Regions from separate parts of the Variovorax sp. 10N412 genome, predicted to be linked through region 1. Evidence: predicted binding sites of a transcription regulator. Region 1 holds the regulator's gene; each other region holds the start of a gene.
What was found. The regulator LexA, encoded in region 1, represses DNA repair genes until DNA is damaged. The targets are predictions, from matches to a motif close to ACTGTATNNNNATACAGT.
Positions count from the first base shown of each region.

Region 2: a site for LexA is predicted at 3,877-3,894, ahead of recA (recombinase RecA). Genes of this name have one in related genera too.
Region 3: a site for LexA is predicted at 3,320-3,337, ahead of AC1DJH_RS02035 (DNA topoisomerase IV subunit B). Genes of this name have one in related genera too.
Region 4: a site for LexA is predicted at 2,935-2,952, ahead of imuA (translesion DNA synthesis-associated protein ImuA). Genes of this name have one in related genera too.

Region 1 covers NZ_JBFTIO010000001.1:5,961-11,228, forward strand. Annotated here, with positions in the region: gene AC1DJH_RS00045 (asparaginase) at 1-894, opposite strand, end outside; gene lexA (transcriptional repressor LexA) at 968-1,651, shown strand; gene AC1DJH_RS00055 (hypothetical protein) at 1,789-2,166, shown strand; gene AC1DJH_RS00060 (D-2-hydroxyacid dehydrogenase family protein) at 2,268-3,275, shown strand; gene AC1DJH_RS00065 (MFS transporter) at 3,272-4,441, shown strand; gene AC1DJH_RS00070 (3-hydroxyacyl-CoA dehydrogenase) at 4,607-5,268, shown strand, end outside.
Region 2 covers NZ_JBFTIO010000003.1:250,368-255,635, forward strand. Annotated here, with positions in the region: gene AC1DJH_RS10475 (transporter substrate-binding domain-containing protein) at 1-640, shown strand, start outside; gene AC1DJH_RS10480 (mandelate racemase/muconate lactonizing enzyme family protein) at 646-1,755, shown strand; gene AC1DJH_RS10485 (SRPBCC family protein) at 1,775-2,203, opposite strand; gene recX (recombination regulator RecX) at 2,184-2,645, opposite strand; gene recA (recombinase RecA) at 2,697-3,812, opposite strand; gene AC1DJH_RS10500 (MarR family winged helix-turn-helix transcriptional regulator) at 3,960-4,445, shown strand; gene AC1DJH_RS10505 (response regulator) at 4,511-5,185, shown strand; gene AC1DJH_RS10510 (hypothetical protein) at 5,220-5,268, opposite strand, start outside.
Region 3 covers NZ_JBFTIO010000001.1:397,250-402,517, forward strand. Annotated here, with positions in the region: gene parC (DNA topoisomerase IV subunit A) at 1-314, opposite strand, end outside; gene AC1DJH_RS02030 (lytic transglycosylase domain-containing protein) at 349-1,275, opposite strand; gene AC1DJH_RS02035 (DNA topoisomerase IV subunit B) at 1,290-3,287, opposite strand; gene AC1DJH_RS02040 (MFS transporter) at 3,614-4,837, shown strand; gene AC1DJH_RS02045 (hypothetical protein) at 4,857-4,997, shown strand; gene AC1DJH_RS02050 (class I SAM-dependent methyltransferase) at 5,041-5,268, shown strand, end outside.
Region 4 covers NZ_JBFTIO010000033.1:109-5,376, reverse strand. Annotated here, with positions in the region: gene AC1DJH_RS32805 (hypothetical protein) at 110-358, shown strand; gene AC1DJH_RS32800 (DUF3606 domain-containing protein) at 347-637, opposite strand; gene AC1DJH_RS32795 (hypothetical protein) at 727-987, opposite strand; gene AC1DJH_RS32790 (DUF3606 domain-containing protein) at 987-1,163, opposite strand; gene AC1DJH_RS32785 (SOS response-associated peptidase) at 1,295-2,029, opposite strand; gene AC1DJH_RS32780 (hypothetical protein) at 2,081-2,404, opposite strand; gene AC1DJH_RS32775 (hypothetical protein) at 2,625-2,819, opposite strand; gene imuA (translesion DNA synthesis-associated protein ImuA) at 2,967-3,833, shown strand; gene AC1DJH_RS32765 (Y-family DNA polymerase) at 3,775-5,112, shown strand; partial or broken gene AC1DJH_RS32760 (PHP domain-containing protein) at 5,150-5,268, shown strand, end outside.

The DNA.
Region 1 (5,268 bases):
TTGATCGCCTGCTTTCGGCAGGATGCGTCCGTTCACGCATCGCGTGGCACGAATCACCGCCACACCTTCGGCCTGAGCCTTCAGCGCGGCGTGTTCGAGCGAGTGGTGCAGCGTGCCGTTGCCGGTTGCCGCGAGCACCAGTCCTCGCAGCGGCTCAGCACCGTTCGACTGGACAAGCGCATCGATCAGCGCGCCACTGGCACCTGCATAGCTCATGACGATCTCGACGCGAGGCCACCGCAAGCCGCTGGCGTCGAAGATCTTCGCCCTGCGAGACACAGCCGCTTCGGGCCATGCCCGGACCAGGCGCACTTCCCCTTCCTCCACATAGCCCACCGGCCCGGCATCGCCTGACGCAAAGGCTTCCAGCCGGTAGGTGTGGGTCTTCTGGATGTCCAGACCGCTGTGGATGGTTCCAGCGCACACCGCCGTCACACCCCGCGCGCCTGCAGTGACAGCAACGCCGAGGGCGTCCCTGACGTTCTGGGGTCCATCGGGCGCCAGCGCGGTCGCGGGTCGCATCGCGCAAGTCAGCACGATCGGCTTGGTCGCCGCCAGCACACTGTGCAGGAAGAAGGCCGTTTCCTCGAGCGTGTCCGTGCCGTGCGTGATCACAATGCCCGCCACGTCCGGTTGCGCGAGCCAATGCGCGCAGCGCTGAGCCAGCTTCTGCCAGACCTCGAACGACATGTCCTTGCTGTCGAGTTGCGCCACCTGCTCTGCGACCAGCGTCACTCCTGCGGGTGGCTCGATGCCGCCCAGCAGGTCGGCCACGCCCACCTGCCCTGCGGTGTAGCCGATGTTGTCACCGCTGCTGGCAGCCTTGCCAGCGATGGTGCCGCCGGTACCCAGCACCACCACGCGGCGCACGTCAGGCAAAGGGGAATTGACCATGACTTGTCAACTTTTAAAAACTGGTTAAAAATACAGCTACTGGATATCTACCCAGTGCCGCAAGGAACCACATATGCAGTTCGCCGTGAAGCTTACAGCCCGCCAGCAGCAGATCCTGGACTTGATCCAGAGTGCCATCGCACGCACCGGTGCGCCACCCACGCGCGCCGAAATCGCCAATGAGCTGGGGTTCAAGTCGGCCAATGCCGCCGAAGAACACCTCCAGGCGCTGGCCCGCAAGGGCGTGATCGAACTCGTCAGCGGCACCTCGCGCGGCATTCGCCTCAAGGGCGACGCCCTGCGCTCGCTCAACGAAACGCGCCACCGCGAAGGCGGCCAGTTCTCGCTCTCGCTGCCTGGCATGGCCCAGCTGGCGCTGCCGCTCATCGGCCGTGTCGCAGCCGGCTCTCCCATCCTGGCGCAAGAGCATGTCGACCAGACCTACTACGTCGAGAACACGCTGTTCCAGCGCCAGCCCGACTACCTGCTGAAGGTGCGCGGCATGTCGATGCGCGACGCCGGCATCATGGACGGCGACCTGCTCGCCGTGCAGGCCACCAAGGAAGCGCGCAACGGGCAAATCGTGGTTGCGCGGCTGGGCGAAGAAGTGACCGTCAAGCGCCTCAAGCGCAACAAGCAGGTCATCGAGCTGCACGCCGAAAATCCCGACTACCCGACCATCATCGTGCAGCCGGGCGAGCCCTTCGAAATAGAAGGACTCGCGGTCGGGCTCATCCGCAACACCATGCTCATGTAGGCCCATGGCCTGCTGGCAACAGCACCTCATCCGGCCGCGACAGGTGGCGGGCGTATGGCGCGAAGTCGCCATCACCCTGTCGCGGCCGATTCAAGAAATCCTGCCTGTGTTCAACCTCATACTTTTTTGGAGTTCACATGGGAATCGCCCTCCTCGCCATCGCTGATTTCTGGATGCCGCTGCAATCGCTGGCCAACCGCCTGATTCCGGCGCGCCGCCCCCACGCCAGGGATCGGCTCGACGCCAACGACACGTCCGCCGGATTGCGCTACGTGGCCGTGCGCCCCGCTTGCACCACCCGCGTCGGCGGCAACGCCACGGCGCCCGAGGTCGCCACGGCCCCTGCACGTCCCCTGCGCGTGGTTCGCGTGGTCGACGGCAAAGGCCAGCAGCGCAACAACCGCGTCGTGATCTCCGGGCGCATGGCCGACGTGTGCGACGAGCTCGACCGGCTGGCCGCGCTCGAAGCCGCAGAAACCCTGGCCACGGTCCACCGCTCGACGCGGCTGCACTGACGCAAAACGCCCCTGCGGAGGGGCCCGGAAGCCGCCGCGGGCCGGGTATCCAAACGTTCACTGGTGCGACATGCCAATGCTGCGAGGCACAATGGCACGCCATGAACATTGTGATCCTCGACGACTACCAGGACGCGGTGCGCAAATTGCGCTGCGCCGCCAAGCTGGACGCGTACGCGGCCAAGGTCTACACCAACACGGTGAAAGGCATCGGGCAACTGTCGGTTCGCCTCAAGGACGCCGATGTGATCGTGCTGATTCGCGAGCGCTCCCAGATTTCTCGCCAGCTCATCGAAAAGCTGCCCAAGCTCAAGCTCATTTCGCAGACCGGGCGCGTCGCCGGCCACATCGACGTCGCGGCATGTACCGAGCGCGGCGTGGCAGTGGCCGAGGGTTCCGGCTCTCCGCAAGCGCCTGCCGAACTCACCTGGGCACTCATCATGGCCGCCATGCGCCGGCTGCCGCAGTACATCAGCAACCTCAAGCACGGCGCGTGGCAGCAATCCGGGCTCAAGTCGGCGTCGATGCCACCCAATTTCGGACTCGGCTCCGTGCTCAAGGGCAAGACGCTGTGCATCTGGGGCTATGGCCGCATCGGCCAACTCGTGGCGCGCTACGGGCAGGCGTTCGGCATGCAGGTCGTGATCTGGGGGCGTGAAGCCAGCTGCGCCAAGGCCCGATCCGACGGCTTCCAGGTCGCACAGAATCGCCATGAATTCTTCGCCGCCGCCGACGTGCTGTCGGTGCATCTGCGGCTCAACGAAGAGACCAACGGCCTCATCACGCTGGAAGACCTCTCCCGCATGAAGCCGACGGCGCTGTTCGTCAACACCTCGCGCGCCGAACTGGTCGAAGCCGACGCCCTGCTCGCCGCGCTCAACCGCGGCCGCCCGGGACTGGCCGCCATCGACGTGTTCGAGAGCGAGCCGCCGCTGCAGGGCCACGCGCTGCTTCGGCTGGAGAACTGCATCTGCACGCCGCACATCGGCTACGTGGAGCAGGAAAGCTACGAGAGCTACTTCGGCCAGGCGTTCGACAACGTCGTGAGCTACATCAACGGCAATCCCACCAACATCGTGAATCCGGGCGCGCTGCAGGTCCGCCGGTGAGTCCGGTCGCGCCGCAGCGCACGTCGCAACGTGCGCTCTGGGCGCTGCTCGCCGGCAACTTCGTGATCGGCACCGGCGTGATGGTGGTGCCGGGCACGCTCAATGAAATCAGCACGTCGCTGTCGGTCGGCGTTGCCACCGCCGGGCAACTGATCACGGCCGCCGCGGTGGTGATGTGCATCGGCGCGCCGCTGCTGGCCGCCGCGGTCGCGGGCTGGGACCGGCGCCAGCTGCTGGCCCTCACCATGCTCTGGTACGCCGCCGGGCACCTGCTCGCGGCCTGGATGCCGAGCTTCGGCGCCCTCCTGCCGGTACGCATGCTCACGGTCATTGCGCCGGCCATCTTCACCCCGCAGGCCGCGGCGTGCGTTGGCATGCTGGTGCCGGCGGAGCAGCGCGGGCGCGCCGTGACCTTCGTCTTTCTGGGCTGGTCCATGGCCTCGGTGCTGGGCCTGCCCATCGGCGCGTTGATCGGCGGACATCTGGGCTGGCGCATGGCATTCACGGCCATCGCCGCCCTCAGCGTCGCGAGCGCCGCATCGATCTGGCTGACCTTGCCGAACGGCATTCGTCCCGCCGTGCTGACGGCGGCGGCCTGGTCGCGTGTGCTGCGCAGCCCGGTGCTGATGGGCATCGTCTCGGTCACGGCGCTGCAGGGCGCGGGCCAGTTCGTGCTGTCCAGCTATTTCGGCCCGATCCTCAAGCAGAGCTACGGCGCCGATGCGACCGCGCTCAGCGTGATATGGGCACTGTTCGGCATCTTCGGCCTGATCGGCAACATGGTGGTCAGCCGGTACATCGACCGTGTCGGCGCCGGGCGCATGGTGCTCATCACCAGCGCATTGATCGCCGTGAGCCTGCTGCTGTGGCCGCTGGCTTCCACGCTCGCCTGGCTGGCCGTGGTGCTGGTGCCCTGGGGGTTGGGCTGCTTTGCGACCAATTCGGCCCAGCAAGCGCGCCTGGTGGGCCTTGCACCTGCCCTCGCGCCGGGCTCGGTGGCGCTGAACAGCTCGGGCATCTACACGGGCCAGGCGGTGGGCGCCGCGCTCGGCGGCTGGCTGCTGGCCAACGACGCAGGGGCCTGGATGAGCTGGCTCGGCCTCGCCGTGCTGGTGCTGGCCATGGCGCTGAGCGTGGCCATCGACCGAAGCGGCCGGCCGGCCTGACTGTTCGAAGGCCTGCCCGCAGAAAAAGGCCTCCGCGTAAAACCCGTCACGTCACTTGCGCGCGGCGCTGCAAAATCGGAGCCTTCGACAGCGCGCCCGCGGCAACTGCCCCATCGCCTGCGCGGCGGGCCCGGAACCCATCCAACCATTGAAGACTTCCAGCAAATGACAGTGAACTACACCCGAATCGGCGTCGTCGGCGCCGGGGCCATGGGTCGCGGCATCGCGCAGATTGCCGCCCAGGCAGGCAGCGACGTGCTGCTGCTCGACAGCTTCGCCGGCGCCGCCGAGCGCGGGCGCGAAGCCCTGGTCGCCCAGTGGAACAAGCTGCACGAGAAAAACAAGATCGACGCCGCCACGCGCGATGCCTACATCGCCCGTGTGAAGGCCGTCGATGCGCTGCAGGCGCTGGCCGACTGCGACCTGGTGGTCGAGGCGGTGATCGAAGACCTCGAGGTCAAGCGCAAGCTTTTCCGCGAGCTCGAGGGCGTGGTCGCCGACACCGCCACGCTGGTCACCAACACCTCTTCGCTCTCCGTGACGGCCATCGCGGCCGGGCTCCAGCGCCCTGAGCGCTTCGCGGGCTTCCACTTCTTCAACCCCGTGCCGCTGATGAAGGTGGTCGAGGTGGTGGCCGGCTTCAAGACCGCGGCCGGGGTGTGCACGCAACTGGCGGGGTATGCCAGGCAGATGGGCCACAGCGCAGTGCAGGCGCAGGACACGCCCGGCTTCATCGTGAACCACGCCGGCCGCGGCTACGGCACTGAGGCGCTGCGCATCGTGGGCGAAGGTGTGGCCGACTTCGCGACGATCGACCGCATCCTGAA
Region 2 (5,268 bases), on a different contig from region 1:
GCTCAACGCCACCGGCTCCGACGTGGAAACCGCGCGCCTGCTGGCCAAGAGCCTGGGCCTGGAGCTCGAGATCGTGCCCACCACCGGCGCCAACCGCATTCCGTTCCTGCAGACCGACAAGGCCGACATCGTCATCTCCAGCATGTCGGTCACGCCCGAGCGCGAGAAGGTGGTCGACTTCTCGGTGCCCTACGCCGCCATCCTGGCCGTGGTGGGCGCACCCAAGAGCATGACCATCACGGGGCCTGCCGACCTCGCGGGCAAGAAGGTGATCGCCACGCGCGGCACCACCAACGACCAGGAACTGACCAAGGTGCTGCCGGCGAGCGCGCAGGTGATTCGCTTCGACGACGACGCCACCTCCATCACCGCCGTGGTGAGCGGGCAGGCCGACATCTTCGCGACCGCGCCACCGCTCTTGAAGACCATCAACGAGAAGAACCCGGCCAAGCAGATGGAGCCGAAGTTCACCATGAAGGTCAACTTCCTGGCCATCGGCATGCGCAAGAACGAGCCGCGCCTGAAGGCCAGGCTCGACGAGTTCGTGAAGGCGCAGCTCAAGAGCGGCGAGCTCAACACCATCTACAAGAAGTTCCATGGCGCCGACCTGCCGGCCGACGTGACGCGCAACGGGGCCTGAGCACGATGGCAAAGATCGACCAGGTCGAAATCGCGCAGATCGACATCGCGCCCAAGGTCAAGCGCACCGACGCCATCCAGTCCTTCGTGACGCAGGAGACCGTGATGGTCACCGTGCGTTGCGACGACGGCTCCGCGGGCACGGGCTACACGTACACCATCGGCACGGGCGGCTCGTCCATCGTGGCGCTGCTTCACGACCACCTGGTGCCGCGGCTGATCGGGCGCGACCCGCAGCAGTACGAGGCCATCTGGCGCGACCTGTTCTTCCACACGCACGCCACCGCCGTGGGCGCCATCACCAGCCTGGCGCTGGCGGCCATCGACACCGCGCTGTGGGACCGCAATGCGCGCGCGGCGGGCCTGCCGCTGTGGCGCCTGGCGGGCGGTGCGCAGCCGCGCGTGCCGGTCTACACGACCGAGGGCGGCTGGATGCACATCGAGCCGGCACAACTGGTGGAGCAGACGCTGGCCGCAAAGGCCGACGGCTTCCTGGGCGCGAAGATCAAGGTCGGCAAGCCGCACGTCGCGCAGGACATCGCGCGCCTCGCGGCCGTGCGCGAAGCGGTCGGTGCGGACTTCGAGCTGATGGTGGACGCCAACCAGAGCTTCACCGTGGCCGAGGCCATTCGCCGCGCACGCCAGTACGCCTCGCTCGACCTCGCGTGGTTCGAGGAGCCGATGCCGGCCGAGCATGTGCGCGGGCATGCGCAGCTGCTGGCGAGCACCTCGGTGCCGATTGCGGTGGGCGAGTCGATGTACCACCCTTCGCAGTTCGCGGAATACATCCAGCAGGGCGCCTGCTCCATCGTGCAGGCCGACGTGGCGCGCGTGGGCGGCATCACGCCGTGGCTCAAGATTGCGCACCTGGCCGAGGCGCACAACATCGCGATGTGCCCGCACTTTCTGATGGAGCTGCACGTGAGCCTGTGCGCGGCGGTGCCGAATGCGCGCTGGGTGGAGTACATCCCCCAACTCGACGACCTGACGACGAGCCGGCTGCGCATCGAAGGCGGCCACGCGGTGGCGCCGGAGACGCCGGGCCTGGGCATCGAATGGGATGCGGACCAGCTGAAGGCGCGGCGCAAGTTCGCGCCGATCGTGGTGCGCGGCTGAAGAAGCCCAGCCGCCTCGCTCAGGCTTCCAGCAGATTGCGCAGCGCCAGCAGGTCGCGCGCAATCCACTGCGCATCGCGCTCGAAGGCCGCATCGTCCATGTGCGGCTGGCGCAGCAGCGTGAACTGCAGCTCGCAGGCGTCGGGCGCGACGCCGATCACGCGAAAGGGCAGGTAGACCTCGCTCACGCCTTCGGGCGTGACCCAGTGGTCGAGCACGCCGAAGTCGTTGCGCGGCGCGAAGCGCATGCGGGCGTCGCCGCTCTCGGGCGTGCGCACGATCCAGTGGTCGCCGTGCGGCACCAGCGCGCTCTTCGCGAGGCCGCTGGCCCAGTCGGGCAGCCGCTTCGGGTCGGCCGCCAGCACGTAGGCGCGGCGCCATTCGCAGGCCACGCGCAGCGTGATCACGCGGGAGGGCGCGCCGGGGTCTTCATTCGTCTGCTGTTTCATCGAAATCGCTCCTGAGGACCTTGGACACGACGGCGCCGGAGAAACCGCGCGCCATCAGGAACCGCATCTGCTTCGCTCGCGCCTTCGCATCGGCGGGCGGGGCGTCGAAGCGGCGGCGCCACAGGGCCGTGGCGCGTTCGACTTCCGTTTCCTGCAAGCCGGCCACCGCCTGCGCGATGGCCTCGGGCGCGATGCCCTTGGCCTGCAGCTCCTGCCTCACCCGCAACGCGCCCGAACGGGCCGCACGCTGGTGGAGCACCGAGGCCACCACGCGCGGCTCGCTGATGAAGTCCTTGGCGGCCAGCTCGTCGAGCGCCTTGGCCAGCGTGCCGGGCTCTTCTTCGTGCTTTGCGAGCTTGCGCTCCAGCTCCAGACGCGAATGCTCGCGCTGGCTCAGCAGGCGCAGGGCGCGGCCTTTGAGGGAGGGGGCGTTGAATGCCATGCCGGGGTTGCTCGCGCGGCCCCGCATGAGGCCGCGGAGCCGCGCGGGGTCTTATTCGCCCTTGTCTGCCTTCTCGGCCTTGTCCGCCTTGGCGGCCTTCTGCGGCTTCTCGGGCGTGGCGCCGGCGTCGGCGGCCAGCAGCGGAATGCCCAGCGACTCGCGCACCTTGTTCTCGATCTCGCGCGACAGCTCGGGGTTCTCGCGCAGGAACTCGCGGGCGTTGTCGCGGCCCTGGCCGATTTTTTCGCCGTTGTAGGCGTACCAGGCACCCGACTTGTCGACGATCTTGGCGGTGACGCCCATGTCGATGATCTCGCCTTCGCGGCTGATGCCCTCGCCGAACAGGATGTCGAACTCCGCCGTCTTGAACGGAGGGCTGACCTTGTTCTTCACCACCTTCACCTTGGTTTCGTTGCCGATGGCCTCGTCGCCCTTCTTGATGGTGCCGATGCGGCGGATGTCCAGGCGCACCGAGGCGTAGAACTTCAGCGCGTTGCCGCCGGTGGTGGTTTCGGGCGAACCGAACATCACGCCGATCTTCATGCGGATCTGGTTGATGAAGATGACCATGCAGTTGGTCTTCTTGATGGTGGCGGTGAGCTTGCGCAGCGCCTGGCTCATCAGGCGGGCCTGCAGGCCGGGCAGCGAGTCGCCCATTTCGCCTTCGATTTCGGCCTTGGGCGTGAGCGCGGCGACCGAGTCGATGACGATCAGGTCCACGGCGCCCGAGCGCACCAGCGAGTCGACGATTTCGAGCGCCTGTTCGCCGGTGTCGGGCTGGCTGATCAGCAGGTCGGACAGGTTCACGCCGAGCTTCTGGGCGTACTGCACGTCGAGCGCGTGCTCGGCGTCGACGAAGGCGCAGGTGCCGGCCTGCTTCTGCATGGAGGCGATGACCTGCAGCGTGAGCGTGGTCTTGCCCGACGATTCAGGGCCGTAGATTTCGATCACGCGACCGCGCGGCAGGCCGCCGACGCCCAGGGCGATGTCCAGGCCCAGCGAACCGGTGGAGACCACCTGGATGTCCTCGAGCGCCTCGCCTTCGCCGAGCCGCATGATCGTGCCCTTGCCGAACTGCTTTTCGATCTGCGCCAACGCGGCCTGCAGGGCCTTGGCCTTTTCACTGTTGGCGACCGAGATGCTTGCGCCCTTGACAACTGCGTCCATGTGGAAATCTCCTTGAATATCAACGGTTTGTGTGAGGTTTCATCTAATCTGCTTTTAACCACAGGCTGGATGCTTGAACAGTAGTGTAGGGGCTCATTGGTTCGAGTAAACCCATTTTTTGATCAGTTTGCTTTACCATTTGGCGCCATGTCCGAAGCCGCTTTTCCGCCCGACACCGACGCCTGGCGCCAGACCCACCTGGGCCGCCTGCTCGGCCATGCCATGCGCCGTTTCGACGCGCGCGTGCTCGAACTGATGGCGCACGATGTCGACGTGCCGCTGGCGCTGTCGAACCTCGCGGCGCGCGCGCAGGTGAGCGCGGCGCACATCCACATCACGCGGCACCTGGCGCGCGAGGGCTCGCGCCTGACCGAACTGGCCGAGCGCGCCGGCATGACCAAGCAGGCGATGGGCGCGCTGGTCGACCAGTGCGAGGCCTGGGGCCTGGTCACGCGCGGGCCCGACCCGCTGGACGCGCGGGCGCGGCGCGTGCTGTTCACGGCCGACGGCCTGGCCTGGCTCGACGCCTTCCGAAGCGCGGTGACGCAGGCCGAGCGAGAGTTCAGAAACAGCGTGGGCAACGACATCGCCACCGTGGTAACCATCGGTCTGGAAGCCTATACGGCCGCGTAGACTCCGCCGCAGAGACAAATGTGAACGGCGCCGGCACGGCGCCCGAAACCGGCCGGAGGTGCCTCATGCGGATTCTGATTGCCGAAGACGACCAGGTGCTTGCCGATGCCCTGCTGCGCAGCCTGCGCACCTCGGGCGCGGCGGTCGACCACGTGGCCAACGGTTCGCAGGCCGACACCGCGCTCATGACCCATGACGAGTTCGACCTGCTGATCCTCGACCTCGGGCTGCCCGGCCTGCACGGCATCGAGATCCTCAAGCGCCTGCGCGCGCGCGGCTCGCAACTGCCGGTGCTGGTGCTCACCGCGGCCGACAGCGTGGAAGAACGCGTCAAGGGCCTGGACCACGGCGCCGACGACTACATGGCCAAGCCCTTCAGCCTGCAGGAGCTCGAGGCGCGCGTGCGCGCCCTCACGCGGCGCGGCATGGGCACCACCAGCAACACCATCCGCCACGGCCCGCTGGTGTACGACCAGGGCGGCCGCGTGGCCACCATCGACGGCAAGATGGTCGAGCTGTCGGCGCGCGAACTCGGCCTGCTCGAGGTGCTGCTGCAGCGCGCCGGCCGGCTGGTGAGCAAGGACCAGCTAGTCGACCGCCTGTGCGAATGGGGCGAGGAGGTGAGCCTGAACGCCATCGAGGTGTACATCCACCGCCTGCGCAAGAAGATCGAGAAGGGCCCGGTGCGCATCGCGACGGTGCGCGGGCTGGGCTACTGCCTGGAGAAGATCCCGGGCTGAACCCTTCGGGCCCCTGCGCCTTGGCCGTTGCGCGTTACGGCTGCTTGCGCAGCGCCGCCGACAGGGTTGCACCGGTGGTCGTC
Region 3 (5,268 bases), 390 kb from region 1:
ACCAGCGCGTCGTACGCGGCCTGGTCGCTGTGCGGATGGAAGCGGCCGAGCACGTCGCCGACCACGCGCGCGCTCTTCACGGGCTTGGCGCCCACCGTGCCGTTGGTGCCGCCGAAGCCCAGGCCCATGCGCGACATCGAGTAAAGGATGCGCCGCTGCACCGGCTTCTGGCCGTCGGACACGTCGGGCAGCGCGCGGCCCTTGACCACGCTGAGCGCGTACTCGAGGTAGGCGGTCTGTGCGTAGTCGGCCAGCGTGAGGGTGGTGTCGCCGTCGTTGGGGCCCGCAAGGTCGAGCGGAGGTTGGGAATCCATCGTCTGTCGTTTCCGGAAGATTGCTGTTGCTTGTTTATTCGGTCATGGCCACCGAAGACGAGCCCGTCAGGGAGGAGACGGGCACTTCGGGCATGTAGGGAGAGGTCGGCACGGCGGACGGGTCGGGCATCGAGGGCAAGGCGGGCAACTGCGTCGGCCGCTCGGGCGGCATGTTGCCGCGGCCGACGGCGCCGCCCATTTCCATGCGCACTCGCCCGGGCGACTTGCCGCCGACGGCGCCGGCGCCGCCGCTGCGCCCGGTGGCGCCGGGCTTGAGGTACGCATAGAGCTGCAGCACGGTCTGCACGTAGTTCTGCGTTTCCTTGTAGTTCGGAATCTTGTTGCCCGCGCGCTGCACAGCGCCCTCGCCCGCGTTGTAGGCGGCCAGGGCCAGCTCGATCTGCCCCGGGAACATGGCGATCAGGTCGCGCAGGTAGCGCGAGCCGGCGGCGATGTTGATGCGCGGGTCGAACAGCTTCTTCTCGATGGTCGTGCGCTTGTCCGCCGACACGCCGTAGCGCTGCGCGGTCGCCGGCATGAGCTGCATGAGGCCCATCGCGCCCTTGGGCGAGACGGCCTGCGCGTCGAAGCCCGATTCGGTGGCGATCAGCGCCTGCAGCAGTTCGTAGTCGATGTCGTGCTTGTTCGACGCATCGCGCAGCGCCGCCTTGGCGCTCTTGTAGCTGGGCGAGGCCTCGAACATGGCAAGCAGGGTCTGCGATGCGGGCGGCACCTTGCCGTCGAGCTTGCGGCCACTGCGCGCCAGCGGCGAAATGCCCTGCGAGGTGTCGAAGCTCTGGCCGCCCCTGAAGAAGATCTGGTAGCGCTCGTCGATTTTCTCGGAGGCGAAGTGCGCCACGCCCTTGCTGTCGACATAGCCGTAGATGTCAGCGGCGCGCGCAAACCCCTGCTGCATGCACAGCAAAAGGGCCAATAGCAACGAACGCTTGAAAGCTGACATGCGTGGTGGGAGGGTCAAACATCGATGTCGACGTCGTCGGCGCGCAATTCCATGAGCTCGCGCCGCGCCGCCGCTTCGCCCTTGCCCATGAGCTTGGTGATCTCGCCCTGGGTGGACGTGAAGTCGAACCGGCCCAATTGGACCTGCATCAGGCGCCGGGTGTCTGGATTGAGCGTGGTTTCCCACAATTGTTCCGCGCTCATTTCGCCCAGGCCCTTGAAGCGGCTGATGCTCCAGGCGCCTTCGCGCACGCCGTCCTTGCGCAGCTTGTCGAGCGTGGCGGTCAGTTCGCCCTCGTCCAGCGCGTAGACCTTGGAGGCCGGCTTCTTGCCGCGCGCGGGCGCATCGACCCGGAACAGCGGCGGCTTTGCGACATACACGTGGCCGGTTTCGATGAGCTTCGGGAAGTGCCGGAAGAACAAGGTCAGCAGCAGTACCTGGATGTGCGAGCCGTCCACGTCGGCATCGCTCAGGATGCAGACCTTGCCGTAGCGCAGGCCGCTCATGTCGGGCGTGTCGTCGGGTCCGTGCGGGTCGACGCCGATGGCCACCGAGATGTCGTGGATTTCATTGTTGGCGAACAGCCGGTCGCGCTCGACCTCCCAGGTGTTGAGCACCTTGCCGCGCAGCGGCAGGATGGCCTGGCTTTCCTTGTCGCGGCCCATCTTGGCGCTGCCGCCGGCGGAGTCGCCCTCGACCAGGAACACTTCGTTGTGGCTGATGTCCTTGCTCTCGCAATCGGTCAGCTTGCCCGGCAGCACGGCCACGCCGGAGCCCTTGCGCTTCTCGACCTTCTGGCCGGCGCGCTGGCGCGTCTGCGCGGCCTTGATGGCGAGTTCGGCGAGGCGCTTGCCGTAGTCGACGTGCTGGTTGAGCCACAGCTCGAGCGCGGGGCGCACGAAGCTCGATACCAGGCGAACCGCGTCGCGCGAGTTCAGCCGCTCCTTGATCTGGCCCTGGAACTGCGGGTCGAGCACCTTGGCGCTGAGCACGTACGAGGCGCGCGCGAACACGTCCTCGGGCAGCAGCTTCACGCCCTTGGGCAGCAGCGAATGCAGCTCGATGAAGCCCTTCACCGCGGTGAAGAGGCCGTCGCGCAGGCCGCTTTCGTGGGTGCCGCCGGCGCTGGTGGGAATCAGGTTGACGTAGCTCTCGCGCACCGGCTGGCCGTCTTCGGTGAACGCCACGCACCAGTCGGCGCCTTCGCCTTCGGCGAAGTTGTCGGCGTTCTTGTCGGCATGGCCGGCGCCTTCGAACAGCGGAATGACCGGATCGCCATTGAGCGTCTGCATCAGGTAGTCGCTGAGGCCGCCCTTGTAGAGCCACTGCTGGCTTTCCTTGGTCTTCTCGTTGGTGAGCGTGACGCTCACGCCGGGCATCAGCACCGCCTTGCTGCGCAGCAGGTGCGTGAGTTCGGCCATGGGCAGCACCGCGGTCTCGAAGTATTTGGCGTCGGGCCAGGCGCGCACGGTGGTGCCCTGCTTGCGTTCGCCGGCTTCGAGCTTGCGGATCTCGAGCGCCTCGATCACATCGCCGGCGCTGAAGGCCAGCTTGGCGACCGAGCCTTCGCGGTGCGAGGTGACTTCGAGCCGCTTCGACAGCGCATTGGTCACCGACACGCCCACGCCGTGCAGGCCGCCCGAGAAGCTGTAGGCGCCGCCGGAGCCCTTGTCGAACTTGCCGCCGGCGTGCAGCCGGGTGAACACGAGTTCGACCACGGGGGCCTTTTCTTCGGGGTGCATGCCGAACGGAATGCCGCGGCCGTCGTCTTCGATGCTGACCGAGCCGTCGAGGTGCAGCGTGACCTTGATCTTCTTGCCGTAGCCCGCCAGCGCCTCGTCGGCGGCGTTGTCGAGCACTTCCTGAATGATGTGCAGCGGGTTGTCGGTGCGGGTGTACATGCCCGGGCGCTGCTTGACGGGCTCGAGGCCCTTGAGCACGCGGATGGAGCCTTCCGAGTAGCCGGAAGGCGCGGACGATGAATTGGGGGGAGTCTTGGGGGGAGTCGCCATGGGGGCGGATTGTAGTCAGTGGCAGGGAAATGACTGGATACCCATACAGGACCCTCCGACCGCAGCCGGAGGCTGGCAGGAGGAACGGGGCTGCTTGTCGGCGACGGCCTGACCGGTGCAAGCCAGCAAGGCAAGCTCTGGCCCTGCCTTTTCGGACGGCTCCAGGTCCGGAACGATGCTCCCGGTCACCAGACCGAACGACGGCGACATGCGCAGGCCCGCATCGGCCTGATGCATCGACGGCATCAAAACCTCCCCGATAAATCATCAATGGCTTTGGCCGCCAGCGCGCCTGCCACAGCCTGCAAGTCGCTACATTCGACGCCATGCAAGCGCCCGCCCCCACCCTCTCGATCAAGCAAGTCCTGTTCTGCGGGGCGATGATCGTCACGCTCTCGATGGGCATCCGCCACGGCTTCGGACTGTGGCTCCAGCCCATCACGCAGGCCCAGGACTGGAGCCGCCAGACCTTCTCGTTCGCGTTGGCCATCCAGAACCTGTCGTGGGGCATCTTCGGGGTGTTCGCGGGCATGCTGGCCGACCGCTTCGGGGCGTTCCGGGTGCTGATCGGCGGCGCGGTGCTCTATGCGCTGGGCCTGTTCGGCATGGCGCATTCGCCCACACCGCTGCTCTTCACGCTGAGCGCGGGCGTGCTGATCGGCGCGGCGCAGGCCGGCTCGACCTACGCGGTGATCTACGGCGTGATCGGGCGGCAGATTCCGGCCGAGCGGCGCTCCTGGGCCATGGGGGTGGCCGCGGCGGCCGGCTCGTTCGGGCAGTTCCTGATGGCGCCTATCGAGGGCCGTCTCATCGGCCACCTGGGCTGGCAGACCGCGCTGGCGGTGCTGGCGGTGCTGGTGCTGGTCATCGTTCCGCTGGCCTTCGGCCTGCGCGAACCCAGGACGGCGGCGCTGGCCGGGCACCGCGACCAGTCGGTGCTGCAGGCGGTCGGCGAGGCCTTCCGCTATCCGAGCTTCGGGCTGCTGATGGCGGGCTACTTCGTGTGCGGCTTCCAGCTCGCGTTCATCGGCATCCACATGCCGACCTACCTGCGCGACCGCGCGCTGCCGGCCGAGGTGGCGGGCTACGCGCTGGCGCTGATCGGGCTGTTCAACGTGTTCGGCACGTACACCGTCGGGCTGCTGGGGCAGACGCTGGCCAAGCGCAAGATCCTCGCGGCCATCTACTTCGCGCGGGCGGTGGCGATCGCGCTGTTCCTGCTGGCGCCGATCTCGCCGATGAGCGTGTATGTGTTCTCCGCGGCCATGGGCTTCCTGTGGCTGTCGACGGTGCCGGCCACCAACGCCATCGTGGCGGGCATCTTCGGCGTGGCGCACCTGTCGATGCTCAGCGGCTTCGTGTTCCTGAGCCACCAGGTCGGCTCGTTCCTGGGCGTGTGGCTCGGCGGCTACCTGTACGACACCACGGGCAGCTACGACATCGTCTGGTACATCGCGATCGCGCTGGGCGTGTTCGCCGCGCTGATCAACCTGCCGGTGAAGGAAAACGCCATCGCGCGCGTCCCACAGCCGGTGGGCGCCGCAGGCTGATTGCGTATAAAACGGGGCCATGGCACCACGTCTGCGCCGACACCTCGCGAACGCCGGCTGGCTTGCCGCCGCGCTGGCGGTGCTGAGCGGCGTGTTCGCGCTGTACGTGCACCCGGACTTCCTGGTGACGCTGGCCGACCAGATCTGGTCCTGTTTCTGAGCCTTCTACCCTTCTCACGCACGCTGGACGTGCGCAGCACGCTATGAAAGATATAGCACCTACGCACGCTTCGACCACCCCCTCCGAATGGCTCGTGCGCTGGTCGCACCTGCTCGCACCCGGCACCACCGTGCTCGACGTGGCCTGCGGGTCCGGGCGGCACATGCAGTGGTTCGCCGGACGCGGGCATGCGGCGACCGGCGTCGACCGCTCGCCCGAGGCCCTGGCGGCGGCGGGCGCGTTCGGCGGCACGGTCATGGCGGACATCGAA
Region 4 (5,268 bases), on a different contig from region 1:
CAAGTGGACGCGTTGTAGGAGACTCGACGAAACCCGGTAGCATCCGGTCGCTTGAAGAGCGACGATCAGTCCTTATATCTTGCGCGTCGATAACACACGGGGGGTGTCAATGCCGATGAATTTCCTGCGGCGCATCGAAGACGCGTCGTTTCCCTTGGTCATCCACAACGAGTCCGACATCCGATGCGCGGCAGTCTTGGCCGCAGCCGAGTTGCTGGAGGCGAATCTTCCTGAGTCGGGCGATGCCACCGGCCGCGCCGGGGTAATTCTCCGCATTACGCCGACGGGACGGGCGGAGTTGAACAGGCTCCAGCGGTCGTCTGGCGATGCAGCAGATGCGCGGCGATCACAGGTCTGAAGGTCGCGTCGCTGGCCATACGGGAAGTCGCGCGGGCGGCTGCACGTCTGGTGCGGCACTGCGCTCGTTGGTCTCCCGGGGAGGCATTACCACCGGCGCTTCACGCCCATTTATTGCGGCGAGGTAGGCTCGAACGTTAGCTACTGAGTTCCCGACCGCTCGAACCGCGATGCGCAACTCGGCGACGCTGCAGCCGAGGTGCGTCGCCCACGCAGTTGCCTCGGTGAGGGTCGTCGCTATGACGTTCTGGGTTCGTGTCCGCGGGGTCCAATTTCCCATGATTTCTCCTTCACGAGAGGTACCCCCGGCGCATGTACCAAGCGAGTTTTCGCCAAGCACACAGGAGGGCGTAGAGGCTCATTGCACGCTCACTTCAAGGGGATGCCCACGGGTGCGGCATCCTCGTCGTCGCCGCCGACCTCACGCGGGCCAATGCGTTCGTCGGGCGCGTACCCGAGCAATGCTTTTGTCCCCGCCTGCAGCGCATCGAGCCACATGTCGTAGCCCTCGTCTGCGGACTCGAGCTCGCGCCATTGGGAGGCGTCATCCCCTTCCTCCATGAGCACCCAGTAAAAGTGCCCCGGGTCGGGTTCGTCGACGTGGACCGAGATCCGGCGGATGTGCGACATCAGTTCTTCTTCAGGTAGACGCGGACTGCCTCGGCCGAGTTGCCCACGGCTTTGACGGCGTCTCGGAGCTGGGCCTCGGTGCAGCCGAGTGACTTCGTCCAGGAGAGCCCTTCATGCGGCTCGTTCAGGGAGATCAGCTTTCGGTCCAAGCCGGTCTTCTTGGGGTCATCTTTCATGGTGTCTCCAGAAGCCGGCACCGCGCCGACCTGAGGGGGACATTGCGACGGAGGGCGCTGCGTGAGCCATCCTCAAAAATCGATTCTGGATGACGGTCTCTCTCCTACGCCGGCCTGCGCCGGCGGCCCGGCTAGAAGAGGTCGAGTTGCGGCGGCGGTGGTGGCGGTGGCGGCGCCGCTAGTTCAATCACCGGCGCTGCCGCCGGCTTTTCCTGCTTCGCGCGCGGTGCCAGCGGCGCCGGATAGGCCTCCAGCTGGCCCATCCACTGCTTGAAGAATCGCGGGGCCTCCGCAACGGGACACGTCAGCCACGGGTCGTATTGCTCGGGATCGAGGATCACGACCATGCGCTTTTCGTGCCCATGCTTGTGGAAGCGCGACATCACCGGGTGGCCGTCGGCGTTCACTGTCAGCATCGCGAAGCTGAAAAGCTCCTGCCCGGCCGGGTCGAACCATCGCTCCCAGATGCCCGCGATGCCCAGCGGCACCTCGCCTGGCTGCTGGACGCGGTAGCGCTCTGACTTGCTCTCCGGCGTCTCGTAGTAAGGCTCGAAGATGGCCTCGGCCGGGATCACGCAGCGTTGTCCCAGCCGCCAGGCGTTGCGAAAGCTGGGGAGCTTCGCGACTGTCTCTGACTTCGCGTTGTAGGTCTTGAGGCCATACGCGATTTCCTTGGCGAAACTGGGCAGCAGGCCGAAGGCGCCATCGTCGACGCGTTTGTATCCCGAGTCATCCTCGGCCAGCCGGATGAACGGTGCCATGCCCGTGGGCCAGGCGATGACTGGCGCCTCGTCGCCCTCGCGCACCACGCCGAAGTACGAAAGCAGCCGATCGGGGCGTGTGACGGCTTCGTAGTTGCTGCACATGGCTGAGAGGATAGGGCGGGGCCGGGCCGTTGGCTACCTGTCGCCGTCGCCTTAGAAGTGCCCTGGATCGTTGCCTGACGCCGTCTTCGGGTCGTAGGCAACCCTGCGGGTCGGCCAGCGCGTGAGCGCCGCCGCGACTCTTCTCGCCTCCGCTGTGTCGTCGAACTCGTGCTCTCTCGCCTTGCGCCGCACTTCTGCTGGCGTCTCCATGTCTTCCGGGGCAAAACCGCTGTTCGTGAGCGCTACCGGGCGGCACCACCACGTCTGGGGATAGCGATCGGACCGGATGTTTTTCATGGACCTGCCACGCGGAATGACATCTGTGCCGCTGATCAAGATGCCGCCGCGATTCTTGATCAGCGCGCGATCTAGCACGCCGCGCTGAAGCGCAAGCCCAAGCGAAATGAATTCAGCGAAGACCAGATCGCGCTGCTGAAAACAAAGCTGCGGTTCGCCGTGCCGCCGCAGCTACAACGTAACGCTTAGTGAGCTCTGAATCGTCACATTCCTGAAGACGAACGAAATACTCTATGACGGCATCAGACCGATAGTTCTCCTGGAGCGTGCGCGGGCTTGGCAACGCCTCACAAACGGGCTATTTGCGCGGAACTGAAACGGGCTCCAGCCACTTTGCCGCGGCGGCCTGCGGTGACAGTTCGCGAAGATGCGGCTCCAGCGCGAGGTCTGCAGCCAACTCCTCGAGCTGCCCGGGATCGACGGTGCGCCAATGCATCTTCAGTTGCCGGGCGCAGTAAAAGACCCACATGTCGGTGGGGATGTCGTCTTCCATAGAGTGTTGATAGCAGGGCCGCTGCCTCCTGTGCTGGTGGGAGGGAAGGGGCTGATTGCCGGAAGTCCCACGAAAATTTGTAAACCTTCTTGCTCGCCGCCGATGCGTCCTCGATACTGTACATCCATACAGTAATCGGAGCCACAGATGGCCATCTCCCTGTCATGGGCTGATGGCGAAAACACGCCAGCGGTCCCCCCGTCTTCATCTCGGTTGGCCACCGGGCCGCGTTGGCCCGTCGCGCTGCCGCACGGCGTCGAATCGGCCCTCTGGCGCGGTAATGCCCTCGGCACGCCGGTCACGACGACTGTCGCCACCGGCTTCGAAGCGCTTGACGCGGAACTGCCCGGCAACGGGTGGCCCTGCCAGTCGCTGACTGAGGTGCTGCAGGTCCAGCCCTCGGTGCTCGAGTGGCGGCTGCTCGCTCCCGCGATGCGGACGCTAGTCGACCAGGGCAAGCAAATCGTGATCGTCGGGCCGCCGAAGCCTCCACACCTGCCGGGCCTGAAGCACCTGGGCCTCGACGAGCGCCACCTCGTCTGGATCCAGGCGGACAAGCCTGTTGAACGCCTCTGGGCGACCGAACAACTCATCAAGGCCAACGCCGCGGGCATGCTGGTGAGCTGGCTGCCACAGGCGCGTCAAGAGCAGATCCGGCGGCTGCAGGTGTGCGCTCAGAGCTGCGACGGCCCCGTCATCCTCTGCCGGCCCGCGGCCGCCGAACACGAGGCCTCGGCCGCGCCGCTGCGCCTGCAGGCGCGCCTGGGGGTCGACTGGGAGTTGCACATCCACTTGCTCAAGCGCAAGGGCCCCCCGCACGAGGGCGAGCTGACCCTGCCCTCGGTGCCGGGCGGCTTGGACGCGATCCTGACTCCGCGCCTTCGCCAGCCGAGCCGCCTGATCGCCGCGCGCAAATTTCAAGAACGTTCCCAAGACCTTTCCCGAGAGTTCACCCATGCTGTGGGCAGCCCTTCTTCCCGACGGCCTTCCGGACGACCCGCAGCCGCGCACTGAGGCTCTCGACGGGCTGGCGACGTGGTGTTTGCAGTTCACGCCCCGCGTCGCTGTCCTCGAGGCGCTTCTGCAATGTCCGGCGGTCGTGATGGAGCTCGAGCAGAGCGTGCGTCTTTTCGGCGGCAAGCGCCGCCTGGTGGAGCGTGTGCGCGAGGACTGCACCAGCCTCGGCGTGCGGCAGCTGAGCTGGGCCCCAACGAGCTTGGCTGCGCTGGCCGTCGCAAGATCGGGCCTGTCCAACGGCTTCGCCAAGCCGCTGGCCCAGCTTCTCGATGCATTGCCCCTGGAAACCCTCACGCAGGTCGCGGCGCACCAGGCGACGCTGGCCCGGCTGGGATGCCGGACCCTCGGACAGGTCCGTGCGCTGCCGCGTGGCGGCCTGAGTCGCCGCTTCGACGCGCAGCTGCTCGCCACCCTCGACCAGGCCTACGGCCTGCGGCCCGAGACCTACTCTTGGGCTCAGCTGCCGGAAATCTTCCACGCGAAGCTCGAACTGATGGCCCGCGTGGAGCACGCGCCCGCCATGCTTTTCGGAGCACGACGGCTGATGCTGCAGATGGCCGGCTGGCTCATGGCGCGGCGTTCCGGGGTGACGGCTTTCACGCTCCGCTGGTGTCACGACGCGATGCGCGCCAAGAACGCGGGCGACGGCGGCGAACTTACAGTGCGCACCGCCGAAGGCACGCGCGACACCGAGCACCTGATCCGGCTACTGGCTGAGCACCTGGGCAAGGTCGAGCTGCTCGCGCCCGTGGGCGACTTGGAGCTGCTGGCCACCGAAGTGCAGTCGCTGGAAGAGAAGAGTTTTTCGATGCTGCCTGAGGCGCGGCAGTCCGGCGAGAGCCTGGCGCTCGTGCTCGAGCGCATTGCCGCGCGCCTGGGCCCGGACCGTGTGCTTCGCCCCGTGATCCTCGAAGACCACCGCCTCGAGTGGATGTGCCGCTGGCGTCCTGCGCCAGAGCCGGCGCCGCGAGTGAGATGCCGCGCAATCGACGTGCCGCAGCCTACTTTCATCCTGCCCAAGCCGCTGCGGCTGGCGACCGAGCACAACCGGCCGCTGTACCAAGGCGTGCTGCAGCTGCTCGCAGGCCCGCACCGCGTGGAAGGCGGTTGGTGGGACCGCACGACCGAAGCGGACGAGAGCCAGCAGGAGACGACGCGGCAGAGCGCACGCGACTACTGGGTCGCCGTGAGCGAGCACGCCGGTGTGCTGTGGATCTTCCAGATGCGCCTGGCCCAGGAAGAGACCGCATGGTTCCTGCACGGAACATTCGCGTGAGCGTCCTGATGGAAATTCCGTGATGGAGCTTCGCTAAATGGACTTGCCCGAGTACGCCGAGCTGCGGTGCGTGAGCAATTTCAGTTTCCTGCGCGGCGCGAGCCAGCCCGGTGAACTGGTCGAGCGCGCCAAGCAACTGGGCTACAGCGCGTTGGC